DNA from 2 places in the Kosakonia calanthes genome. Region 1 is predicted to be linked to the other one. Evidence: predicted binding sites of a transcription regulator. Region 1 holds the regulator's gene; the other holds the start of a gene.
What was found. The regulator PurR, encoded in region 1, represses purine synthesis genes. The targets are predictions, from matches to a motif close to CANGCAAACGTTTGCNTG.
Positions count from the first base shown of each region.

Region 2: a site for PurR is predicted at 1,898-1,915, ahead of cecR (transcriptional regulator CecR). Genes of this name have one in related genera too.

Region 1 is NZ_CP151800.1:2,660,452-2,663,977, forward strand. Features, by position in the region: gene AAEY27_RS12450 (MFS transporter) at 1-941, opposite strand, end outside; gene AAEY27_RS12455 (YnhF family membrane protein) at 1,116-1,205, opposite strand; gene purR (HTH-type transcriptional repressor PurR) at 1,503-2,528, shown strand; gene punR (DNA-binding transcriptional activator PunR) at 2,548-3,459, opposite strand.
Region 2 is NZ_CP151800.1:3,185,306-3,188,831, forward strand. Features, by position in the region: gene AAEY27_RS14920 (alpha/beta hydrolase) at 1-122, shown strand, start outside; gene rhlE (ATP-dependent RNA helicase RhlE) at 193-1,638, opposite strand; gene cecR (transcriptional regulator CecR) at 1,959-2,636, shown strand; gene hlyD (secretion protein HlyD) at 2,633-3,526, shown strand, end outside.

The DNA of each region.
Region 1 (3,526 bases):
CGCATCTGCAACGGCGGAACCACCGCAAAGGTCGCCGCGCCCCACACCACCATGCTGATGGCTGCGCCAATTTCACTGCGCGCCAGGAACGGGATGGCCAGCATGATCGCAATCAGCAGCACCAGGAAGCCTTTCAGCGTGCCGGTAACAGAGCGGTCCGCCAGTTTCCCACCGAGATAGTTACCAATCGAGAAGCCCACACCAATCAGTACCAGCATGGCGGTAACAAATACCGGCGTAGCATGAGTAATGGTATGCAGTACCGGAGAGATATAGGTATAGAGCGTAAACATGGCTCCAGCACCCAGCACGGTGGTCAGTAACGCAGAGAGAACCTGCGGACGCATCAGTACTGACAGCTCTTTGCGGACATCCGGACGCGCACCCGCGCCGCCTTTTGGCAGAGAGAAGAACAGGCTCAACATAGCAATCACGCCCAGTCCGGCAGTGGCCATAAATGACATGCGCCAGCCGATGGTTTCACCCAGCCAGGTAGCGGCAGGCACGCCGCCGATATTAGCGATGGTCAGCCCCATAAACATGGTGGCGACTGCGCTGGCCTGTTTTTCTTTCGCAACCACGCTTGCGGCCACCACCGAACCGAGGCCGAAGAATGCGCCGTGGTTCAGGCTGGTAACGATGCGGGCGAGCATTAATGTGGAGTAGTCTGGCGCAATGGCCGACAACACGTTACCCAAGGTAAAAATAGACATCAAAAAGATCAGCGCGTTACGACGACCGCGATGCGACAGCAGCAGCGTCATCAGGGGGGCGCCGACCATCACGCCGATAGCGTATGCGCTAATCAACATCCCTGCCGCCGGAATGGAAACGTCAACGCCGCGGGCAATCACCGGCAGTAATCCCATTGGGGAAAACTCCGTAGTACCGATACCGAAGGCACCGATAGCCAGGGACAGCAAAGGGAAATTAATTTTCATATTTTGGCTCCGAAAATGACATGCCGACGCTCGACTCTGTCGTTGAAGACAAAAGTATGACAGCTGTCACATAAATTAGAAGTTAGCTGAATGACAAAAGATTATTGCGCAACAGATACAAATGCAGGAGATAAGGCAGGAAAACCGAGGGAGAAAGCTCTCCCTCGCGATAGATCAATGCAGTGCTGCGGTCAGCGCGCCGAAAACAATCAGACCCAGAACGATGACGGTGGTGAATAATGAATACTTAAGATCGGTGCTCATCAATTTCTCTCCTTTTAATTTCCCCACAAAAAGTGAGATAGCGCATTTTTGCACAAATTATCCTAAAAATCTTGCGGGAATTAGAGGGAGAATCGTTTTAACTCTTCCCCTTTTGCTCAAGATAAGACAAAATTCGACGCTAAATTTATAAGCGTACCGGCCATTGACTCCCCTCCTGACGTCCAGTGTCGTTTTCCCGGCGTACCGCACTCTTTTTGCTGAGTTCAGGGTGTTTAAAGGCAAACGTTTACCTTAAGTATTATCAGGAGCTTACGATATGGTCTGGAGTAATATCTGATGGCAACGATTAAAGACGTCGCGAAACGAGCAAACGTTTCCACTACAACCGTATCACATGTAATTAACAAAACACGCTTCGTCGCCGAAGAGACGCGCAACGCCGTGTGGGCCGCGATCAAAGAACTGCACTATTCGCCGAGCGCCGTGGCGCGCAGTTTGAAAGTCAATCACACAAAATCTATCGGTTTATTGGCCACCAGCAGCGAAGCGGCCTATTTTGCCGAAATCATCGAAGCTGTCGAAAAGAAATGTTTCCAGAAAGGCTACACCCTGATTCTGGGTAACGCATGGAATAGCCACGAAAAACAGCGCGCTTATTTGTCGATGATGGCGCAAAAACGCGTCGACGGCCTGTTGGTTATGTGCTCTGAATATCCCGAATCTGTTTTAAGCATGCTGGAAGAGTATCGCCACATTCCGATGGTGGTGATGGACTGGGGCGAAGCAAAAGCCGATTTTACCGATTCTGTCATTGATAACGCCTTCGAAGGCGGTTATATGGCAGGCCGCTATCTTATTGAACGCGGGCATCGCGATATCGGCGTGATCCCCGGCCCGCTGGAGCGTAATACCGGCGCAGGCCGTCTGGCGGGCTTTATGAAATCGATGGAAGAAGCCATGATTTCCGTCCCGGAAAACTGGATTGTGCAGGGCGACTTCGAACCGGAATCTGGTTACCGCGCCATGCAGCAGATCCTCGGCCAGTCGCACCGCCCTACCGCCGTTTTTTGCGGCGGTGATATTATGGCGATGGGCGCACTGTGCGCCGCTGATGAGATGGGTTTACGCGTACCGCAGGATATTTCGGTTATCGGTTATGACAATGTGCGCAACTCTCGCTTCTTCACGCCAGCGTTGACGACGATTCATCAGCCGAAAGATTCATTGGGTGAAACCGCCTTTACCATGTTGCTTGACCGCATCGTCAACAAACGTGAAGAGTCGCAATCGATTGAGGTGCATCCGCGCCTGGTAGAGCGCCGCTCGGTGGCCGATGGCCCGTTCCGCGACTACCGCCGTTAATCTTCTTTCGCGGGGGCCGTTACTCCGGCTCCCGCAACCATTCACTGTTCAGCGTTTCGCTATCTCCCAGGTACTCCAGCAGCCAATTTAAGGCGGGCGATGCCTCGTTTTGTTGCCATGTCAGGCAGCAAGCCGCATCCGGAAACGGGTTTTCCAGTTCGAGCGCCACCCAGGCTCCGCTATCCAACCACGGTCTGGCAAAATGCGCCGGCACCATGCCCACACACAGCCCCGCCGAGAGACAGGCTTCCGACGATTCCCAATCCGGGACAATCACGCGTTTTTGGTTATCCAGCAGCCAGGTAATGCGTTTCGGTAATGAACGCGACGTATCTTCCTGAATCAGCGAAGGCCAGTTGCGCAACGTCTCATCACTTAGCGGGCCGGGCATTGCAGCCAAAGGATGTTGACTGGAAACCACGCATTTCCAGCTAAGCATGCCCATATCGCGAAACGCATAACGTCCACCGACCGGAATGGCCTGCGTTGCGCCAATCGCCAACTCAACGCGTCCGTCAGAAAGCGCATCCCAGACGCCATTAAACACCTCCTGATAAACCAGTAATTCGACATCACTGAAATGGCGATAAAAATCAACGATTAGCTGCCGCGTGCGCGAAGGTTTAACGATATTGTCCACCGCGATCGCCAGTTGCCCGCGCCAGCCATTGGCGATTTGCTGGCACTGCTGGCGGGTGACCTGCATTTTTTTGATAACAGAACGCCCTTCTTTCAAAAACCAGACGCCTGCGGGCGTTAACTCTACATCACGATGGCGACGCACAAACAGCGGAACCGCCAGCCACTCTTCCAGTTGCCGAACGGTATAGCTCACCGCAGAAGGCACGCGATGCAACTCTTGCGCCGCACCGCTAAAACTGCCATTGCGCGCCACCGCATCAACCACTTCAAGGGAATATTCTGACCACATAATCTGCCTGCAAAAATTTTGAAACCAATGCGCAAATATTAGCGTTTCACAACTGTTATTGCACTCC
Region 2 (3,526 bases), 520 kb from region 1:
TGCGGGTGGAGATGAACGTCTGGCCGGGCGCGTACCACGGTTTCAGTTCCGATCCACAAGCAGACGTCGCCCTGCGGGCGCGAGAAACGCGCCAGGCATGGCTGGCGCGCGTTGCCGGATAAAACGAAGCCGCCATCGGCAAAATGCACGATGGCGGCTTTGATCATCAATGTCTATCCGGACGACAACGTCTTACTGCGCGGAGGACGGTTTACGCGGGCGACGGCGAGATTGATTACCTGCCGGTTTCGCAGCGCCGCCATCAAGACGGCGTCCACCGGTTGGTTTCGCGGCGCCGCCTTCACTGCGACGTCCACCCGCCGGTTTCGCGGTGCCGCCTTCACTGCGACGTCCACCCGCCGGTTTTGCGGCGCCACCTTCACTGCGACGCGGCGAGCGTGGTTTTTGCGCTTCACCGTCATTGCGGCGCGGCGCGGACTGACCACGGCCACCGCCGCCCTGCCCACGGCCATTCTGGATGGGTTCGGCTTTGATCGATGGATCCGGTTCATAACCGTCCAGGGCAATGCGCGGGATCTCTTTTTTCAACAGGCGCTCAATGTCGCGCAGCAGTTTATGTTCATCAACGCAAACCAACGACAACGCTTCGCCGGTGGCCGCCGCTCGGCCGGTACGGCCAATACGGTGAACATAATCTTCCGGCACGTTCGGCAACTCGTAGTTGACTACGTGCGGCAGTTCTTCAATATCCAGACCACGCGCGGCGATATCGGTTGCCACCAGCACGCGAATATCCCCGGATTTGAAATCCGCCAGCGCACGAGTACGTGCCCCCTGGCTCTTGTTACCGTGGATCGCGGCACTGGTAATGCCATCTTTATTCAGCTGTTCAGCCAGGTGGTTGGCACCGTGTTTGGTACGGGTAAAGACCAGCACTTGCTGCCAGTTGCCCTCGCCAATCATCTGTGACAGCAGTTCCCGTTTGCGTTTTTTGTCCACGAAATGCACATGCTGCGTGACCTGCTCAGACGCGGTGTTGCGACGTGCGACTTCAATTTCCAGCGGGTTGTGCAGCAGTTTTTCCGCCAGCTGTTTGATCTCGTCAGAGAAGGTCGCAGAAAACAGCAGGTTTTGGCGTTTCGCCGGGAGTTTCGCCAGCACGCGGCGAATATCGTGGATAAAGCCCATGTCCAGCATGCGGTCGGCTTCATCCAACACGAGGATTTCGATGCTATCGAGTTTCAGGGCATTTTGGTGTTCAAGATCGAGCAGACGGCCCGGTGTAGCGACCAGCACATCCACGCCGCCGCGCAGTTTCATCATCTGCGGGTTAATGCTCACCCCACCGAAAACCACCATGGAACGAATATTCAGGTATTGGCTGTACTCACGTACGTTTTCGCCCACCTGCGCCGCCAGTTCACGGGTCGGCGTTAAGATCAGCGCACGCACCGGGCGACGCCCTTTAGCATGCGGTTCATTCTGCACCAGGCGCTGCAGCAACGGCAGTGTAAAACCTGCGGTTTTACCGGTACCGGTTTGCGCGCTCGCCATCAGATCGCGGCCTTGCAGAACCGCCGGGATAGCCTGCTGCTGAATAGGGGTTGGCTGAAGGTAACCCTGCTCTGCGACTGCGCGCAGGATTTCCGGATTCAGGCCAAGGGCATCAAAAGACATAACAACTCCACACCGCCCCGACCTGTCACAGGTGTAGTTTTCGAGGAGATAATATTTAATTGATGACAAAAACCACAATGTCATGAAGGAGCGGAGTGTATCAGCTTTTGTGATCCGGCGCATAAAATATCCCGCAGGTATTCGTCTGCAAAATATAATTGTCGATTTCCGCGCCTCGCTCGACGTTTTGCACTCACGTGCAAGGGAATCGCCAACGAGGCGATAAATTCAACCGCACTCACATTTTCGGCACGCCGGTTAGACAAACATTGGCCTGCGGCCTAAAGTTAATCAATCGATTGATTAATTCCAATAAGCCCATGAATACGACACCGATGACCACCAAAGGTGAGCAGGCCAAAAACCAGTTGATCGCCGCCGCGTTGGCACAGTTTGGCGAATATGGCTTGCATGCCACCACGCGGGATATCGCCGCGCTGGCCGGGCAAAATATCGCCGCGATCCCTTACTATTTCGGCTCAAAAGAGGATTTGTACCTCGCCTGTGCGCAGTGGATCGCCGACTTTATCAGCGAACATTTTCGCCCCCATGTGCTGGCCGCCGAAGCGCTGTTTGCCGCGCCGAACCCCGATAAAGCCGCGATGCGCGAGCTTCTTCATCGCGCTTGCCAGAATATGATTATGCTGCTCACCCATGATGAAACGCTCAACCTGAGCAAGTTTATCTCCCGCGAGCAGCTCTCCCCGACGCGGGCTTACCAGTTGGTGCATCATCAGGTCATTGAACCAATGCACTGCCACTTTACCAACCTGCTTGCCGCTTATACCGGGCGCGACGCCGACAGCACGCAAACCATCATTCATGCTCATGCGTTGATCGGCCAGATCCTCGCCTTTCGCCTCGGTCGGGAAACCATTTTGCTGCGCGCCGGATGGACGCAGTTCGACGAAGAGAAAACGGCACTGATTTCTCAGGTCATCACCTGCCATATCGATCTTATCTTGCAAGGATTAACGCACAGGAGTCTCGAGTTATGAAAAAGCACATCGTCACCGTATTGATTGTATTGGCTTTATTGGCTGCCCTCGGCGGCGGCTGGATGTGGTATCAAAGCAAACAGGAAAATGGGCTTACGCTGTACGGCAATGTTGATATCCGTACTGTCAATTTGAGCTTTCGTGTCGGCGGGCGCTTAGCGGCGCTAAACGTGGACGAAGGTGACAGCGTGCAAGCAGGGCAGCAGCTTGGCGAGATGGACAAAGCGCCGTATGAAAACGCCCTACTGCAAGCCCAGGCCAACGTGTCAACGGCGCAGGCGAAATATGAATTAGCCACCGCGGGCTACCGCGCGGAAGAAATTGCTCAGGCCGCCGCCGCGGTTAACCAGGCACGCGCGGCATGGGAATATGCGCAGAATTATTATCAGCGCCAGCAAGGATTGTGGAAAAGCAAAGTGATTTCAGCCAACGACCTGGAAAATGCCCGTTCTTCGCGGGATCAGGCGCAAGCCACATTGAAATCGGCACAGGATAAACTGAGCCAGTACCGCGCCGGTAACCGCCCGCAAGAAATCGCCCAGGCCAAAGCAGGCCTTGAGCAGGCGCAGGCGGCGCTGGCGCAAGCGCAACTTGATCTGCACGACACCATTTTGGTCGCGCCGAGCAATGGCACGGTGCTGACCCGCGCGGTTGAACCGGGCAGCATGCTGAACGCCGGAAGCACGGTGTTAACCCTCTCCCTCACCCGCCCGGTCTGGGTTCGCGCCTATATCGACGAGCGCAACCTGCACCTGGCGAAGCCCGGCCAGCAAATTCTGCTCTATACCGATGGCCGCCCGAACACGCCGTACCACGGCAAAATTGGTTTTGTCTCACCGACCGCCGAATTCACCCCAAAAACCGTTGAAACCCCGGATCTGCGTACTGAC